4 regions of the Pseudarthrobacter sp. MOO13 genome follow, and region 4 is predicted to be linked to each of the others. Evidence: riboswitches for the same ligand, from Rfam matches in the RefSeq annotation. Region 4 holds a riboswitch; each other region holds the start of a gene.
The links. Region 4 has a riboswitch for S-adenosylmethionine ahead of AC4EEO_RS12545 (bifunctional o-acetylhomoserine/o-acetylserine sulfhydrylase). Riboswitches for the same ligand answer to the same signal wherever they lie in the genome.

Region 1: it holds a riboswitch for S-adenosylmethionine, as region 4 does, so the genes downstream of both, AC4EEO_RS06435 (aminotransferase class V-fold PLP-dependent enzyme) here and AC4EEO_RS12545 (bifunctional o-acetylhomoserine/o-acetylserine sulfhydrylase) in region 4, are expected to answer to the same signal.
Region 2: it holds a riboswitch for S-adenosylmethionine, as region 4 does, so the genes downstream of both, AC4EEO_RS00435 (DUF1737 domain-containing protein) here and AC4EEO_RS12545 (bifunctional o-acetylhomoserine/o-acetylserine sulfhydrylase) in region 4, are expected to answer to the same signal.
Region 3: it holds a riboswitch for S-adenosylmethionine, as region 4 does, so the genes downstream of both, AC4EEO_RS16225 (cobalamin-independent methionine synthase II family protein) here and AC4EEO_RS12545 (bifunctional o-acetylhomoserine/o-acetylserine sulfhydrylase) in region 4, are expected to answer to the same signal.

What each region holds. Positions count from the first base shown of each region.
Region 1 is NZ_CM177848.1:1,373,159-1,377,774, reverse strand. It holds gene aroA (3-phosphoshikimate 1-carboxyvinyltransferase) at 1-886, shown strand, start outside; gene rsgA (ribosome small subunit-dependent GTPase A) at 870-1,985, shown strand; gene hisN (histidinol-phosphatase) at 2,030-2,854, shown strand; SAM riboswitch class IV at 2,996-3,109, shown strand; gene AC4EEO_RS06435 (aminotransferase class V-fold PLP-dependent enzyme) at 3,147-4,565, shown strand.
Region 2 is NZ_CM177848.1:105,260-109,875, reverse strand. It holds gene opgC (OpgC domain-containing protein) at 1-739, opposite strand, end outside; SAM riboswitch class IV at 916-1,030, shown strand; gene AC4EEO_RS00435 (DUF1737 domain-containing protein) at 1,044-1,307, shown strand; gene AC4EEO_RS00430 (rhodanese-like domain-containing protein) at 1,304-1,714, shown strand; gene AC4EEO_RS00425 (O-succinylhomoserine sulfhydrylase) at 1,715-2,923, shown strand; gene AC4EEO_RS00420 (glutamate--cysteine ligase 2) at 2,928-4,154, opposite strand; gene AC4EEO_RS00415 (UDP-N-acetylglucosamine 1-carboxyvinyltransferase) at 4,222-4,616, opposite strand, start outside.
Region 3 is NZ_CM177848.1:3,563,452-3,568,067, forward strand. It holds gene AC4EEO_RS16215 (adenylosuccinate synthase) at 1-576, opposite strand, end outside; gene AC4EEO_RS16220 (M14 family zinc carboxypeptidase) at 806-1,861, opposite strand; SAM riboswitch class I at 2,083-2,187, shown strand; gene AC4EEO_RS16225 (cobalamin-independent methionine synthase II family protein) at 2,200-3,408, shown strand; gene AC4EEO_RS16230 (uracil-DNA glycosylase family protein) at 3,620-4,252, shown strand; gene AC4EEO_RS16235 (DUF3151 domain-containing protein) at 4,335-4,616, opposite strand, start outside.
Region 4 is NZ_CM177848.1:2,713,659-2,718,274, forward strand. It holds gene AC4EEO_RS12545 (bifunctional o-acetylhomoserine/o-acetylserine sulfhydrylase) at 17-1,342, opposite strand; SAM riboswitch class IV at 1,386-1,500, opposite strand; gene AC4EEO_RS12550 (S8 family serine peptidase) at 1,771-3,354, shown strand; gene AC4EEO_RS12555 (VOC family protein) at 3,456-4,094, shown strand; gene AC4EEO_RS12560 (HNH endonuclease signature motif containing protein) at 4,310-4,616, shown strand, end outside.

The DNA.
Region 1 (4,616 bases), 1.3 Mb from region 4:
CCTCCCGTTCGCCGTGGCGGGCAAGGGCTCCGTCCGCGGCGGCCACCTGGTGATTGATGCCAGCGCTTCGTCCCAGTTTGTCTCCGCGCTCCTGCTCGTGGGGGCACGGTTCGACGACGGCCTGCATCTTGAGCACGTGGGCAAACCGGTACCAAGCTTGGACCACATCAACATGACGGTCTCGGTCCTTCGCGGCGCAGGCGTGTCCGTGGACGATTCCGTGCCCAACCACTGGGTGGTAGCGCCCGGACCGATCCGTGCCTTCGACCAGCGGATCGAACAGGACCTTTCCAACGCGGGCCCGTTCCTGGCGGCGGCCCTCGCCTCTCGGGGAACGGTCCGGATCCCCAACTGGCCGGCGGAGACCCGGCAGGTGGGCGACCTGTGGCGCAACATCCTCACCAGCATGGGTGCCACGGTCACGTTGGACAGCGGCGTCCTGACCGTCACCGGCGGTCCGGAAATCAAGGGTGGGGACTTCGCGGACACCAGCGAACTCGCCCCCACCGTCGCCGCGCTGTGCGCCTTGGCCTCGGAGCCCTCCCGGCTCACCGGGATCGCGCACCTGCGAGGACACGAAACCGACAGGCTGGCTGCCCTGGTGGCAGAGATCAACCGGCTCGGCGGAGACGCCGAGGAAACTCCGGACGGACTGCTCATCCGCCCCGCCCGGCTGCACGCCGGCGTCGTGCACAGCTACGCGGACCACCGGATGGCCACGGCCGGGGCGATCCTGGGACTGGCGGTACCGGGCGTCCAGGTGGAGGATATTGCCACCACAGCCAAGACCATGCCCGACTTCCCACAGCTGTGGGCAGGCATGCTGGCCCAGGAGGGCACGTCCGCTGCCGGACCGGAAGGGCGCGGCAGTGGCGCGGAGCACTGATTCCTGGGACGAATCGGACGTCAGGATCCGCCCGAGCAAGAAAGGCTCCAGGCCACGCACCAAAGACCGCCCCAGCCACGATGACGCCGTAACCGGCCGGATCATCACGGTGGACCGTGGGCGGTACACCGCGGTGGTGGGTGAGGACTCGGACAATGAGCGGGTGGTCATCGCTGCGCGGGCCCGCGAGCTTCGCCGCAATCCCGTGGTGGCCGGCGACTTCGTCTCCCTGGTGGGGGATGTCTCCGGAGCCCCGGACACGCTGGCCCGGCTGGTGAAAATTCAGGACCGCCGCACCCTGCTTCGCCGCAGTGCCGACGATACCGACCCCGTGGAGCGCGCCGTGGTGGCCAACGCGGACCAGCTGGTCATCGTCGTGGCGGCCGCCAACCCCGAGCCCCGCACAGGCTTCATTGACCGCGCCCTGGTGGCGGCCTACGACGCCGGGATCGCGCCGATCCTGCTGGTGACCAAGGCCGACGTCAAGGATCCCGCCGAGCTCCTCTCCAATTACACGCACCTGGACTTCCCCGTCATCATCAGCAAGACCGCCGACGCACAGGCCTCCGGGATCGACGCGCGGTCCGACGACGGCCTCTCCGCCCGGCTGGACAGCGCTGCGGTGGCCGCCCTCCGCGCACACCTCGACGGCACCGTCACCGTGATGCTGGGGCATTCCGGGGTGGGCAAATCCACTATGGTGAACGCACTCACGGGCGCCGAGCGCGCCACCGGCGGCGTCAACGCCGTCACCGGGCGCGGCCGGCACACGTCGTCGTCGGCGCTGGCACTTCGGCTCGCGGACGCGCCGCCCGGCAGCTGGATCATCGACACCCCGGGGATCCGGTCCTTTGGCCTGGCGCACGTGGACCCGGACAGGATCCTGCGCTCGTTCCCGGATCTCTCCCCGGGCATCGAAAACTGCGAGCGGGGCTGCAAGCACACGGCAACGGCGGTCAACTGCGGGCTGGACGAGTGGGTGGACGGCGGACACGCCGGCCCTACCGGCGCCGCCCGCCTGGCGTCCCTGCGGCGGCTGCTCGGCGCCGATCCAAGGATGGAAGCACAGGAAACGAAGGAGCTTGGCAGCGTCAACTGACGCGTTCTCCCGGCAGAAACGCCCGCAGACGGTAGTTTGGAACCATGATCCAACCCGCTTCGAGTTACAACGATGACCTGCGCCTGGCCCACGTCCTGGCCGACTCCGTGGACGACCAGACGATGAGCCGGTTCAAGGCCCTGGACCTCCACGTCGAGACCAAGCCGGACCTGACGCCGGTCACCGACGCCGACAAGGCGGCCGAGGAGGCCATCCGAGGCCAACTCTCCCGCTCCCGGCCCCGCGATGCCGTTCTGGGTGAGGAATTCGGCAGCACCGGCCACGGCTCGCGGCGCTGGATCATCGATCCCATCGACGGGACCAAGAACTTCGTCCGCGGCGTCCCGGTCTGGGCCACGCTGATCGCCCTGGTGGACGAGGGCGAGCCGGTGGTGGGCGTCGTCAGCGCTCCGGCACTGGGCAAGCGCTGGTGGGCTGCCAAAGGCATGGGCGCGTACATGGGCAGGTCCCTGGCCGCCGCCACCCGGCTTCGGGTTTCCAACGTCTCAAACCTGGCCGACGCCTCCCTCTCCTATTCCAGCCTGGGCGGCTGGAAGGAACGCGGAAACCTTGACGACTTCCTCGGCCTGACGGAAGACGTGTGGCGGACCCGGGCGTACGGAGACTTCTGGTCCTACTGCATGGTGGCGGAAGGCTCGGTGGATATCGCCTGCGAACCCGAACTGAACCTGTACGACATGGCTGCCCTGGTACCGATCGTGGTGGAGGCCGGCGGCCGCTTCACGTCCCTCGAAGGCGAGGATGGCCCGTTCGGCGGCAATGCCCTGGCCACGAACTCGATCCTGCATTCAGAGGTGCTGCACCGGCTGAACCCGGACCTCGACGACCTGCTCCAGCAGTCGCCCTAGCGGCACAATAATCGAACAATACGACGCCGGACGCCTCCTTGAGGGGGCGTCCGCGGCCGTTTCTTCGGCAGGGCGTAACAAAAGCCTTAACAATTGCCGCGGCTTTAGTCCTGCCCATTCCATGTTCTACGCTTTTATCCAGGTCACGAGTGCCAGCGCAAAACCCCGGTTTGCTGGCCGGCAACCCTCCATTCGCGGTGGGGTGCCCCGGGTGACGACCAGGCCGGTCCGGAGCGGATACGGCAAGCGCGGATTCCACTGTGCCGGAGTCCTGTATCCAAGTGAGGTCTCTGTGACAACTGCCACCGTCTCCCCCCTTTCCGCCACCGCCAACGCCGCCGCGGCGGATCCGCGACAGGCCGTCGCCGGCCGGCCCCTCGCCGCGGTCACCGGCGCCGAGATCCAGGCGCCGCTGATCTCCGGCGGCCACGTCCGCTACGCAAACCTCGACTACGGCGCCTCCGCACCGGCGCTGTCAGTGGTGTCCGCGTACCTGAACGAGATCCTCCCGTACTACGCGAGTGTCCACCGGGGCGCCGGCTACGCATCCCAGATCAGCACCTCAGTGTACGAAAACGCACGCAACATTGTCCGCGACTTCGTGGGAGGGCGCCCCGGCGATTCGGTCATCTTCACCCGCAACACCACCGACTCCCTGAACCTGCTGGCCGGCTGCCTGCCGCTGGCGGACGGCCGCCCCGCCGGAGATGTCCTTTACCTGGACATCGAACACCACGCCAACCTCCTGCCCTGGCAGGGCGTCCCGCACCGCAGCATTGTCGCCGCGGATACCATCAGCGGCACTTTGGAGGCAGTCCGCACCGAACTTGAGCAGGGCGGGGTCAGCCTGCTGGCCGTCACCGGCGCTTCCAACGTCACCGGCGAGATCCTCCCCATCCGGGCCTTGGCCGCGCTGGCGCACCAGTACGGCGCACGGATCGTGGTGGACGCCGCCCAGCTTGCGCCGCATCGCCGGGTGGACATCAGCACGGACGACGTCGACTACCTTGCGTTCTCCGGGCACAAGCTCTACGCGCCGTTCGGCGCAGGCGTCCTGGTGGGACGTGCTGACTGGCTGGACGCCGGTGTCCCGCACCTGGCCGGGGGCGGTGCCGTCAAGGAAGCAAGGCTCGACGGCGTCAGCTGGGCCACCGGCCCGGCCCGCCATGAGGGGGGATCGCCCAACGTCCTGGGAGCCGCCACGCTGGCCCGCGCCACCCAGGTGATCGCGGAACTGGACCAGGAACGCTGGCACGCCCACGAGTCCGCCATCCGCTCCTTCCTGGTGGAGGGCCTCCAGGGCATCGATGGCGTCACCGTCCACCAGATCTTCAAGGACACCAATCCGGAAACGGACACCATCGGCGTGGTCAATTTCTCGGTTGCAGGCTACGACGCCGGGCTGGTGGCCGCCTACCTCTCGGCGGAGCACGGCGTGGGCCTGCGGGACGGACGCTTCTGCGCCCACCCACTGCTGAAACGCCTGGGCCTGCCCAACGGATCACTCCGGGCGAGCTTCGGCGTCGGATCCCGGCTGGAGGATGCCGAACGCCTTCTTGCCGGCATCCGCGCACTGCGCAGCAACGGGCTGGGCTGGGACTACGTGGTTGACGCAGGCCGTTGGGTGCCCGCCAACGACTCCCGCACCTACCCGCACTGGGCACCCAACACCCCGGGCACGGCCGGTGCGGCCCCCTGTATCGACGACTAGGGCACCTCCCGCTCCTGCTCCCCCAGCACATGTCCAAAGGGGGTGCGGTAA
Region 2 (4,616 bases), 1.8 Mb from region 4:
CCACCCAGTCCACGGCGTCGTCCCCCGGATAGTAGGGGGCGTAGGCGGCGTCGGAGCCGTTCCAGGCGCCGTCGCCGTTGGTGTCCAGGAGGGCGAAGCCGTCACTTCCAGGCTGCGGGGCATTCCTGCTCCGGTCAAAGGGGTAGTCCTTGCCCAGGTACGGCGCCCAGACCATGGCGGCCCGGCCGCCGTCGTCCTTTTTGACCGCTGCCGCGACCGCCTTGAAGGCCTCCCGGTAGGCGGCCGGCTGCTGCCCCCAGGCCACCCAGCTCGAGTTCATGTCCGGCGCAAACCGGATCAACAGCCGGCCCTTGAACCCGGAGGCCAGGTCGCGGACCTTGCCGGCGAAGGCTTCCGCTTCGGAGGCGCCGATCTGGTCCAGCGGCACCGTGGGCTTCACGGTGAGCATGGCGTGGGCGCCCTTGGCCGAGGCCTGCTGCAGGAACCCCTCGATGTTGTTCCGGTCCGAGTCGCGGAACGGCAGGCCGATGTCGTGGCCAAACACGGCCGGGCTCGCACCCAGCCGGTCGGAGAATCCGGCGGCGGTATCCTCGCCCCATTCAAGGACGGCACCCAGCCACGGCTTGCCTTGGTCCGGTTCCGCGGAGGCCGCCTGCGCAGCACCGGCGGGCGCCAGCAGCGCCAGGAGCACGACGACGGCGGCGGCCAGGAACGCCCCGGGGGAACGGTGACGGGCACGACGACGGCCGGCCTGGTGGTGCGATGTTGCTGCTCGCATGCTGGCAAGACCCCCCGGTACTCCCACTGTGACGGCAGGGCGGCGCCCCCGGTAGAAACTTTATCGGCCCGGCCGCCCTGCCGCGTTCCCGTGACGCGGTGGTCGCGGGCTCTCAATTACAGAACATGACGACGGCGGCCGTGCGGCTTGGCGGCGCAGGTGTTACGTTTTTGGGGAGTAATGAGTACCGGTGTTAAGCCCTGACTGGCCGGTCGGCAACCCTCCTCTCGCGGCGGGGTGCCTCAGGTGAATACTTGGCATATCGACCGATTCGAGCTGCAAGCGTGAAAGAAGGAGATCCGTCGTGTCTGACGCACCCGCCCCTGACGAAAAATTGTCCTACCGCCTGATTACGGGCCCGGACGACCGCTCCTTCTGTGAGCGGATCTCGGCTGCGCTTGCGGACGGTTACGTCCTGCACGGCAGCCCGGCGGCCACTTTCAACGGCAGCAGCGTCATCGTGGCCCAGGCCGTTGTCCTCCCGGCCGCCATCGCGTCGGCTGACGCCGCGGTGGCCACGGCCGTTGACGACCTGGAAGGCGAGTTCGACGGCGAGGGCCACGCATGAGCTACGCGGGAGACCTGACGCCGCAGGAAGCGTGGGCCAAGCTGGAGCAGGGCGCCATCCTGGTGGACGTCCGCACCGAGGGCGAATGGGCCCACATTGGCATTCCGGATACCAAGGCAACGGACAACGATCCGCTCTTCATCCAGTGGACCTTCCCCGGCGGCATCCCCAACCCCGATTTCGTGAAGGACCTCAAGGAGCAGGCGCCTGAGGACCCGGGCGCTGAGCTCGTGTTCCTTTGCCGTTCGGGCCAGCGATCCATCGCCGCGGCCGTGGCGGCCACCCAGGCCGGCTTCACTTCCTACAACGTCCTGGAGGGCTTCGAGGGGGAACCTGACCGCTACGGCGAACGGACCGTCAACGGCTGGAAGAACCGCGGCCTGCCCACCAACCTCGGAAAGAACTAAGTGACTTTCAATCAAGATGCCCCCGGCTGGAGCCCCGACACCCAGGCTGTCCGCGGCGGGCTGGACCGCACCAACTTCCAGGAAACCTCAGAGGCCGTCTTCCTGAATTCCGGGTTCGTCTACGAATCCGCGGCCGCGGCCGAACGCGCCTTCACCGGCGAGGACGAGCGCTTTGTGTACTCGCGCTACGGCAACCCGTCCGTGGCCACCTTCCAGGAACGGCTCAGGCTGCTGGAAGGCACCGAGGCCTGCTTCGCGACGGCGTCGGGCATGTCCGCGGTGTTCACGGCCCTGGGCGCGCTGCTTGCAGCCGGTGACCGCGTGGTGGCCGCCCGCTCACTGTTCGGGTCATGCTTCGTGATCCTGAACGAGATCCTGCCGCGGTGGGGAGTGGAAACGGTCTTCGTCGATGGCCCGGACCTGGACCAGTGGCGCGAGGCCCTGTCCAAGCCCACCACCGCCGTCTTCTTCGAATCCCCGTCCAACCCGATGCAGGAAATCGTGGACATCGCCGCGGTGAGCGAACTGGCCCATGCCGCCGGCGCCACGGTAGTTGCGGACAATGTCTTCGCCACTCCCCTGCTGCAGCGCTGCGGGGACCTGGGCGCGGACGTCATCGTGTACTCCGGCACCAAGCACATCGACGGGCAGGGCCGGGTCCTGGGCGGTGCCATCCTGGGCACCAAGGAGTTCATCGACGGCCCGGTAAAGCAGCTGATGCGCCACACAGGTCCTGCGCTTTCGTCGTTCAACGCCTGGGTCCTGACCAAGGGCCTGGAAACCATGAGCCTGCGCGTCCGGCACTCCTCGGCCACCGCCCTGCGGCTCGCTGAGTGGCTCGAGGAGCAGCCTGCCGTGAGCTGGGTGAAGTACCCGCTGCTGACATCGCACCCGCAGTATGAGCTGGCGGCGAAGCAGATGAGTGCCGGCGGCACGGTCCTCACTCTTGAGCTGGCGCCCTCGGGCGGGCGCTCCGGCAAGGAGGCGGCCTTCGCCCTGTTGGACGGGCTGCGGATCATCGACATCTCCAACAACCTGGGCGATTCGAAGTCCCTGATCACCCACCCCGCCACCACCACGCACCGCGCCATGGGGCCGGAGGGGCGGGCCGCCATTGGCTTGAGCGACGGCGTGGTCCGGCTGTCCGTGGGGCTCGAGGACGCGGACGACCTCATCCGCGACCTGGAACAGGCGCTGAAACAGATCTAAGGCGTCAGGCCTGGCGGACCCGCAGCAGTTCCGGGGTGTCTTCCACGCCGGAAAGATCTAGGGCGCCGCGCATGGTGGCGTCTACGGCGTGCCGGACCACTGCACCGAAGCCCATATCTTCGGGAGGCGGTCCGGCCAGCGCCCTGTCGCGGGCCCGGCGCTGTTCGGCGGCCCCTGTCCCGCGGGCGATGATGTGCTCCACGCCCTGCCGGGCCATGGCCAGTTCGCCCTGTTCCTGGAGGACAGGCGCCAGGTAATCCACCAGGGAACGGGCTACGTCCGCGGCGGGGGCCGGGCGGAAGTTCCCAAAGTCCAGGAGCTCGCCGCCGAGTCCCGAACTGCTGGCCTGCCAGGAGGCCATCCGCAGCAGGACAGTGGGCACGGGCGCCGGGTCCACCCCCTCGCGCCATTCCCTGCCGGCTGATTCCACCAGGGCGCGGACCAGCACGGCGATCAAGGCTGCATCCTCGGCGCGGAGGCAGACATCCGCCACCCGCACCTCAACCGTCGGGTGGTTCCGGGAGAGCCGCGCGTCGAAATACAGCATCCCTTCATCGAGCATCACGCCGGTGTCCAGCAGCCGGGTGACCACCCTCCGGTAGGCGGGGTACGTCCCGTAGATCGCGGCCGGGCCGGACGTCGGCCACCGGTTCCAGGCCTGGGTACGGTAGCTTTCGAACCCGGTGGGGACGCCGTTCCAGTACGGCGAGTTGGCGCTCAACGCCGTCAGCACCGCCAGCTTGTCGCGGATCCGGTCCAGGACCGCCACGCCCTCTTCCGGCGATTCGATGTAGGTGTGCACGTGGAAACCGCAGGTCAGCTGTTCCTGCGCCGTGAGGCCAAAGCGCTCCAGCATCCTGGCGTAGCGAGGGTCCGGCGTGGTGTGGCTGGCGGATGCCAGCGGAGACGTGGCCAGCGCAGCCACCCTGGCTCCGTTTTTGGCCGCCGCCTGATTGGCCATGGCGCGGCCGGCCCTGATCTGCTCGAGCAGGGCCCCGGACTCCAGGCAGGGCTTTGTCTGCGTCTCGATCTGCTCAAGCTTCAGCTCGGCACTGAGGCCCATCTCGTCGTCGTGATCCGCCTGCTTCCCGGAGTGGTGGAGGTCCGGGTCCACCGGGAGATCGTCCGCAGCGACACGGTGTCCGGCGAGGAGGGCGTCCGCCAGGGCAAGCGGCTCCCCGGACTCCGGATCAACAATCAGGAGTTCTTCCTCGACGCCGAAAGTACGCATACGAACATTCTGCGTCAGGGCCAGGAAATTCCGGGCGCAGCTGCTGATCATGACGAAGCATGAACGCCTAGTCCTGGAAGTACTCCACCTTGGCGCCGATGGTGTTGAGGCGTTCCGCCAGGTCCTCGTAGCCGCGTTCGATCACGTAGATGTTGCGCAGCTCGGAGACGCCCCGTGCGGCGAGCATGGCCAGCAGCAGGCATGCAGCGGGGCGGAGCGCCGGCGGGCAGCCCACCTCCGCGGCACGCCACTTGGTGGGTCCGTTGACGTAGATCCGGTGCGGGTCCAGCAGCTGCACCTGCGCACCTAGCCGGTTCAGCTCCGTCAGGTAGATGGCACGGTTTTCGTACACCCAGTCGTGGATCATGGTCTGCCCGTGGGCGTTCGCGGCGATCACGGCAAAGAAAGGCAGGTTGTCGATGTTCAGCCCGGGGAACGGCATGGGGTGGATCTTGTCCTCGG
Region 3 (4,616 bases), 850 kb from region 4:
AAAGGACAGGAAGTAATCAACGATCTCGTCCACCACAACGCTGCGGCGGTTGTAGACCTTGACCAGGAGCTCGTTCTTCTGGCGCAGCGAGCCTTCCACCTTCTGGCGGAGGATGGATTCGTCGAAGACGTCCTGGACACGGATGCCCAGCCTGGCCACCTTGTCCATGTAGGCGGGGCCAATGCCGCGGCCGGTGGTTCCGATGGCGCGGCTGCCGAGGAAACGTTCGGTCACCTTGTCCAGCACCTGGTGGTAGGGGGCCACCAGGTGGGCGTTGGCGGACACGCGGAGCCGCGAGGTATCGGCGCCGCGGGCCTGGAGTCCGTCGATCTCCTGGAAAAGGGCTTCGAGGTTCACCACGCAGCCATTGCCGATGATGGGCACCGCGTTGGGGCTGAGAATGCCTGCGGGCAGCAGTTTGAGTTCGTACTTTTCACCGCCTACGACGACGGTGTGCCCGGCGTTGTTCCCGCCGTTGGGCTTGACGACGTAGTCAACACGGCCGCCCAGAAGGTCGGTGGCCTTGCCTTTTCCTTCGTCGCCCCACTGGGCTCCTACGATCACAATTGCTGGCATGGGATCCTCCCCCATTCGTTCGGGCTGCCCGGGTCCGGCCGCGGGGAGCGGACCTGCGCAGCGCCGTTCATGAGAATGCCCCGAACAGACCGGCCGTCGCCGGACCGCGGGGCGGCTCAGCGATGCAAGAGTTCCGGGGCTCTTACCACCCAAGTTTAGCGGATCAGGCACTTTGTCCACTCGATGGGCCCGCCGCGGCCCCGCAAGGGACTGCGGCGGGCCTGGTCCCTTACTCGTCCTCGGCTTCCCCGGCCGGCCGGGACGTCTGTTCGGCGAGAGTGTCCCAGAAGGAGGTGTCGGCGTCGGCAATGGAACCGTCCGCGATCGCCGCGGCGGTGGAGGTCAGGGTGGTGACCGTCTGCTTGATCAGGTAGCCGTTGCTCCGCTGCCCCAGCGCGTAGCCGTCCAGGTAATGGTCGGACATGCCGCGCATCTCGAAAAGCAGGGTGGCAATTCCGTATTCCACGGAGATGCCGTTGCGGCTGATGGTCTCCGCACTGCCGCCCTGGTACTTGCCCAGGTGGCCCCAGCCGGTGGAGTCCACGTTGTTGAAGACCACGGCGCCGAGCCGCTTGGATTTCTCGACGACGGCGGGATCGGCGTTCGGGGTGGTGGGGTACAGGATTGACCCGGACACCAGCTTGCCGTCGCGTTCAGCGCGGGTGCCCTGGTGGTGCAGGTCGATCATGTAATCGACGCGGTACTTGCGCATCACGTTGCTGTGCAGGGCCTGGGTCTCCGGCTGGACCTTGGCCACGTGGTCCCGGTTCAGGTCCACGCCCTCCGCGTTGTAACGCGTCAGGTGGCGGTCGCCTTTGGCGAGGTAGTCGTCCAAGGAAAAATTCACGTCCCCCATGGCGCCATCGGCATTGAGCATGGGCACGATCAGGATATTGACGCCGTCCAGGATGCCGGACGACTTGCCGGTGCCCAAGTGCTTGATGAACTCCATGGCGCCCTCGGTGGTGAGCTGTTCGTTGCCATGCTGCTGGGTCAGGTAGAGGATGGTGGGTTTGGCCGGGTCAGAGATGTATTTGACCAGGTGGATATCGCGGCCCTTGACCGTCTGGCCGATCACTTCCAGCTCCATGGCCGGTTGCTTGGCGTCCTGGTCCTTAAGGAAGGAGACCATCTGACTGTACGTAGCCAGCTTGCTTGTGGTGATCTGGCCGTTGCCGCCGTAGTTGGGGCCTTCGCCAACTGCGTGGGCCATCGGGGCGGACCCGGCGAAGACGGCCAGCGCCAGCGCGCCGGATACGGCAAGGGTCCTCAAAGATTTCGTCACAGTGCGTTACCTCTTTCGAGTGCATCGGGTGCGTTCAGCCGCCATGTTCCCCATCACGGCCCGTGACAGACAGCCAACCAAGCTTGACGAAAGCTGTCAATAGACTGGACAAAACCTGGGAACGGGTTGGGCTCTTGCCGGGGAGCGCCACCGCCCAACACTGATCCGCCGTATTCTGAACCGCATTTGCCCACGGGCGGTTCATGGATTTAGGTAATAGTGGACCATCCGGAGCGGCTGAGAGACCTGGCTCAATGACGCCGCAGCAACCACGGTCCGGCAGGAAAGCTGCCGGCCGAAGGTGCTACTGCCAGGACCGATGGAAGGAAGATTCCAGCATGCCCCTCAACACCGACCATATTCGCGCCACCCACGCCGGGTCCCTGCCTCGCACCGATGAACTCATCGCAGCCAACACCGCAAAGGAATCCGACGGGATCACCCCGGCGTTCCTGGAGCTCCTGGAAGACTCCGTTGTGGGCGTGGTCCAGCGCCAGAAGGACCTGGGCATCGATATCCCCAACGACGGCGAGTACGGGCATACGATGTCCAACTCCGTGGACTACGGGGCCTGGTGGAACTACTCCTTCGCCCGGCTCGGCGGCCTGGAGCCGACCACCGTGGACCGGTGGGCTGAAGCCGAAGTCCGGCGGTCGTCCCCCGGAAACGTTGTCCTGACGTCCTTCCCCGACCGGCGGGACCGGCAGGCGTTCAATGAGGCGTACAGCGATCCCTCCTCCGGGATCTTGGCGCACCGGAAGAGCGTGTCCCAACCCAAGATCGCCGGGCCCCTGACATATACCGGCCATGACCTGGTGGCCTCGGACATCAAGAACCTGAAGACCGGGCTCGCCGCGGCAGGCCTCAGCGAAGGATTCGTGGCGTCCCTCTCCCCCGGTTCCTGCGCCCGCGTCGCCAATGAGTACTACAAGAACGATGAGGAGCTCGTCTACGCCTGCGCCGATGCGATGCGCGAGGAATACAAAGCCATCATCGACGCCGGCCTGACGGTCCAGCTCGACGATCCGTCCCTGGCCGAGAGCTGGGACCAGATCAACCCGGAGCCGTCCCTGGAGGACTACCTGAAGTTCATCCAGCTGCGCGTCGAGGCCACCAACTGGGCCTTGCGGGACCTTCCGCAGGAACAGGTCCGGCTGCACGTTTGCTGGGGCTCCTGGCATGGTCCGCACACTACGGACATCCCATTCGCCGACATCATCGGCTCAGTGCTGCAGGTCAACGCGGGCGCGTACTCCTTCGAGGCGGCCAATGTCCGCCACGAGCACGAATGGCGTGTCTGGGAGGACACCACCCTTCCTGAGGGCAAAGTCATCATCCCCGGCGTCGTCTCCCACGCCACCAATGTGGTGGAGCACCCGGACCTGGTGGCGGACCGGATTGTCCGCTTCGCCAAGCTGGTGGGACGCGAGAACGTCATCGCGTCCACCGACTGCGGCCTGGGCGGCCGGGTGCATCCGCAGATCGCATTCGCCAAGCTGGAGGCTCTTGGCGAGGGCGCCCGCCGCGCCACCGGGCGCCTCTGGTAGTTATCCGCCCCTTCCGGGAATGACCGCCGGTCCACTGCGCCATGAATGAGGTGCGCTGGACCGGCGTTTCGTTTCTCCGGGCTTGGTAAACTGGCAAAGGCCGACCCGGAATCGGCCCACCCCAACTAACCACCGTTGATGAGCTGCGCCACCGTGCGCCCATTTTCGGCGGTGGACGCAACATCAATCCCCGCAGGAGAACCAGCCCTTCATGACCGCACTGGCCCCCGAAACATTCCACGAACAGCTCATGAGCCGCCGTTACGAGCCCAGCGTTGCCGCTGTCAACGAGCTGTGCGATTCCCTGCAGGAAGCGAAGCCCGGAACCGTGGTGCCCTACGTGGACCCCATGCACGATGTTGAGGAATGCCGCATCATCAGCCTGTACTCCAATATTGGCGAGATGGACCAGTCCGGTTTCATCACTGCCGGTGACCAGGACGCCGCGACCCGCATGCTGGGCATCCAGTGGAAGCTGGGCCTGCGCCCGGAATTCGTGATGCCCTGGAACGTCCACCCGTGGCACGTCCCGGGCGAGGCCAACGGAAAATTCACCCCGGACCAGGTGCAGGCAGGTTTGAAACCGCTGCTGAAGTTCCTCGCCCTGGTCCCCCGCGCTTCCGTGATCGTGGCGCACGGCACGGAGGCAAACCGCCTGGCCAACCTGCTGCTGAAGACCGAAGTCCCGCTGCTGTGGCGCCGCGGCCTCAAGACCTACAAGGTCCGCTCCCTGAGTGGCCGCGCCTTCGCCGGTTCACCGGCCCGCCAGGAGGAGTTTCTCGCGGACATGCACACGGCGTACGCCGATGCCATGGCACGCACCGGCATCGCCCACCAGGCCTAGGGTTTCGACGCGGCTCAACCACCGACGACGGCAGGTCACCTTCGCTGGGAAGGTGACCTGCCGTCGTCGTAATTAGTCGTATCTAGCCCTCGATGGCTGCCTTCGCCGCGGGATCGGAGTCGTTCAGGAACTTCTCGATCCGCTCCGGCTCGTCCGCTTCCCCAATAGCCGACGAAGCCCTGCCCAGCGAGTAAAGCGCACGGAGGAACCCGCGGTTCGGCTCGTGCTCCCACGGGATGGGCCCGACGCCGCGCCAGCCGTTGCGGCGCAGCGCGTCCAGTCCGCGGTGGTAGCCCACTCGGGCGTACGCGTAGGAGTCGATGGTCCGGCCCTCGGTCCACGCTTCCTCAGCCAGGATCGCCCA
Region 4 (4,616 bases):
CCCGGCGTGCCGGCGGTCAGGCGTCGGCGCCGCCCTTGGCCGCGCGGAAACCGGCCTCCAGGTCGGCCAGGATGTCGTCGATGTGCTCCAAGCCAACCGACAAGCGGACCAGCCCCGGATTGACGCCGGCCACCACCTGCTGCTCGGGCGAGAGCTGGCTGTGGGTGGTCGACGCCGGGTGGATGACAAGCGAACGGACGTCGCCGATGTTGGCGACGTGCGAGTGCAGTTCCAGGGCGTCGACGAAGCGCTTGCCCGCCTCCGCGCCCCCGGCCAGGTTGAAAGCGACGACGGCGCCGGTCCCCTTGGGCCCGTACTTGCGGCCCCGTTCGTACCAGGGGCTGGACGGCAGCCCCGCGTAGGCGACCGATTCGACGTCGTCCCTTCCCTCCAGCCAGCGCGCCACCTCCGTGGCGTTGGAAACGTGCCGTTCCACCCGCAGGCTCAGCGTTTCCAGGCCCTGCGAAATCAGGAAGGCGTTGAAGGGCGAAACCGCCGAGCCAAGGTCGCGCAGCAACTGGACACGGGCTTTGAGGATGTAGGAAAGGTTGGCGCCCAGTGCGCCGCCCTCGCCAAGGTCCCGGGCGTAGACCAGCCCGTTGTAGGTGGGATCCGGGGTGTTGAAACCGGGGAACCGGCCGGGGTCCTTGCCGAAATCGAACTTGCCGGAGTCGACGATGACGCCGGCAATCGCCGAGCCATGACCGCCCAGGTACTTGGTGGCGGAGTGGATCACGATGTCCGCACCCCACTCCAGCGGCCGGATCAGGTAGGGCGTGGACAGGGTGTTGTCCACGATCAGGGGAACGCCGGCGTCGTGGGCCACCTGGGAGATGCCTTCGATGTCCAGGACGTCCTGGCGCGGGTTGGATACCACCTCGCCAAAGAACAGTTTGGTGTTGGGCTGAACGGCATTCCGCCACTGATCCAGGTTGTCCGGATCTTCCACGAAGGTGACCGCGATGCCGAACTTCTTCAGGGTGTGGGCGAACAGGTTGTAGGTGCCGCCGTACAGGCTGGGGCTGGCCACGATGTGGTCCCCGGCCTCGGCGATATTCAGGACGGCGAAGGTCTCCGCGGCCTGCCCCGAGCTCAGCAGCAAAGCGGCCAGGCCACCTTCGAGGCTGGCGATCCGCTGCTCCACCGCGTCCTGGGTGGGGTTGCCGATGCGGGTGTAGATCGGCGCCAGTTCGGCCAGCGCAAAACGGTTGGCTGCGCTCTCGGCGCTCGGGAACACGAAGGACGTGGTCTGGTAGATGGGAAGGGCGCGGGCCCCGGTGGCGCTGTCAGGCTCCTGGCCTGCATGGATCTGGCGGGTTTCGAAGGACCATCCGTTGGACATCTCAGTCTCCTATGACATGGGCCCGGCATGCTGGGAGCACCACGGGCCGCGCTTGCTTCCGGCAATTGCCGGACAGCCTGGTCCTCACCCGGGGCACCCCACCGCGGATGGAGGGTTGCCGGCCAGCGAGCCGGGGCTTAACGCTGGCACTCATGACCTGCGCCCAGTGTAGGAACATCACTCCGGCCGGGACAGCATTGTGACGAACATGGTCTTGCCGCTGTGTGCGGGCCGTGGGGGTCTCAGCCGACGGGCGGGGGACGGATCCGGGCGCGATGGCAGTCCGATGTGGAGGTTTTCCAAGGTTCCACAAATAATGCGAAGGATCGCCCGAGGTTTGGCCGCCAGCCGTCCTGGCCCGGATACCGTGGAAGCCGGACGACGTTATCCCGTCGCCCCCCAACCACGCACAAAGGAATTCGATTCCGTTGCCCCAGTCTTTGCGCCTGGCCCTTGCCGCCGCACTGTTGTCCGCCGTCGCCTTCTGCTCAAGCGGTACACCAGTGCAAGCCTCGGCGCCGCCAGCGGCAGCCACCGCGCCCGCCGCCGCTCCCTCGTCCGCTCCCGACAGCCCCAATGGCCGCTACCTGGTCCAGTTCCCGGCGGGAACTGACGTCCCAACGGCGGCGCGCGACCTTCGTTCCCAGGGGGTCGCCGTCGACCACACGTTCAGCAAGGCCCTGCACGGAGCGGCGATCAAAGCCACGGCGGCGCAAGCCGCCGCACTGCTGCGGTCCGGCAAGGCAACAGCCGTGGAACCCGATGCGGTATCGACGATTTCCGCCACGGAAAAACCCGCGCCCTGGGGTCTTGACCGGCTGGACCAGCAGGCGTTGCCACTGTCCGGCGCCTACACGTATGACGCTTCCGGCCTCGGTGTCCGCGCCTATGTGGTTGACACCGGAGTTCTCGCCTCGAACGTGGATTTCGGCGGACGGGTTGCCGCGGGATGGACGGCACTTTCCGACGGCGGCGGGACAAGTGACTGCAACGGACACGGCACCCACGTTTCGGGGATCATCGCCGGAACCGTCTACGGCGTGGCCAAATCCGCCACGATCGTGCCCGTGCGGACCTTGGCCTGCGACGGGTCCGGCTACTACTCGGACATCATCGCCGGACTCGACTGGATTGCCGGGGACCATGCCGCAGGAACTCCGGCCGTGGTGAACATGAGCCTTGGCGGACCGGTCAGCAGCCTCCTTGACACCGCAGTCCAGAATGTCGTCGACGATGGAATTTCCGTCGTCGTCGCGGCCGGGAATTCGGCCACGGATGCCTGCACGTCCTCGCCCGCCCGGGTCCCGTCCGCCTTGACGGTGGCCGCGAGCGACTCCTCGGACCACCAGGCCTCGTTCTCCAACTACGGCCAGTGCGTGGACCTTTACGCCCCGGGGGTGGCCGTTACCTCCACCTGGAACACGTCGTCGACGGCCACGGCATCGCTGAGCGGGACCTCCATGGCCTCACCGCACGTTGCCGGCACGGCAGCCCTCATCCTCTCCCGGCACCCGCTCTTCACGCCTGCGCAGGTCACGGACACCGTCCTGTCGACGGCTGTTCCGGGAACCATCGCCGGTGCCGGCGCCGGAACGCCAAACAAACTGCTGCACGTGCCTGCCAGCCCGCGCCTGCCGGGGGCATTCTCGTCGCAGGCGCCCTTCCGGCAGCTGGACACCCGCTACGGCACCGGCGGCATCAGCGGCCCCGTCGCACCCGGAGCCACCATCCGCGTCCCCGTCACCGGCCACGGCGGCATCCCCACCACCGGAGTCTCCGCCGTCGCCGTCAACGTCACCGTCACCTCACCCACCAGCTTCGGCAACATCACCGTCCACGCCGGCGGCACCCCCACCCCCGGAACCTCCAACCTCAACTTCAACACCGACCAAACCACCCCCAACCTGGTCATCACCCCCGTTGCCGCCGACGGAACCATCGCCCTGACCAACAACTCCGCCGGCACCGTCCAACTCATCGCCGACACCTTCGGCTACTACATCGCAAGCTGAACCCGACCTGCCGGGGGCTTCTTCAACCACTGCCAGGGACGCAAATCCAAGTAAGGGCACCCTTAGCTGAGAGCCCGATCACAAAGTGCCAAGATGTTGCCATGCGCATGGATCACGTCTCTTACGCCTGTGAACACGATGGCCTCGCGGCCACTACCGAACGTATTTCAACTGCCCTCGGCGTTGAGGCAGTGAAGGGCGGGGTCCACCCCCGGTTCGGCACCCGGAATATGATCATCCCCCTCGCCGGGCACAAATACCTCGAAGTTGTGGAGGTCCTGGACCACCCGGCTTCGGACAAAGCACCGTTCGGACAGGCAGTTCGTGCCCGTTCCGCTGCGGGCGGCGGCTGGATGGGCTGGTGCGTTGAAGTGGACGACCTTGCCCCGTTCGAGGAACGGCTGGGCCGAGCTGCCGTAAACGGCAACCGCAAGTTCCCGGATGGCCGCGAACTCGTTTGGAAGCAGATAGGCATCCTGGGCCTTATTGCAGACCCCCAGGTCCCCTACATGCTCAAATGGGAAGGCGACCCGTCCCTGCACCCCTCCAATGCCTACGAGAGCAACCTCAAGATGAGCTGCCTGACCATTGCCGGCTCCGCGTCGCGGGTGACCGAGTGGCTGGGCGAGCCGGTGGAGAAGCCGCTTGAAGACGTTGCGGTCGAGTGGGTAGCGCCGCACGGCACTCCCGGCATCCTGTCCGTCACATTTGAAACCGCCAACGGGGCCGTCACCATCTGACCATCCCGCGCGCTCTCCGGCGTAGTTCCGGAGAGCGCCTTAGGGCCGTGCGCCCAAAAAGCTTCGGCCGCCATCGGGTGGTGACAACGGCGTCACCACCCGATGGCGGCCGAATTCATTTAAGCGTTCCCGGGGAGGATCGCTGAATTATGCGGAAGGGCGCTGAACCACAAGCCTCCTCCATAAATGTCGGACCCTGGTTGGATGATGTGTTTATGGGAATCGGTGCGGATCTGGCGGTGGTGATGGAGGGTGTCTCTGCCTCTGTCGCTGCGCTCAGCGGGCTGGTTCGGGAGGATGCTGCGCTTTGTTCCGGCGCCGATGTTGGTGCTGAAGTGGATGTGTTGCAGCGGCGGTATGAGTCATGTCTGGGGCGGCTGGAGGTGGTGGCCCGGTTGGAGGCCCAGCTGGCGGCGGTGAAGGCGCGGGATGTGGCGGATGCCGTTGAGATCCAGCATGCTCTGCTTCCGCCGGACGCCCCGGTGGAGGAGCGCACGTTCGCGGAGATGTCCGTGGTGGAGG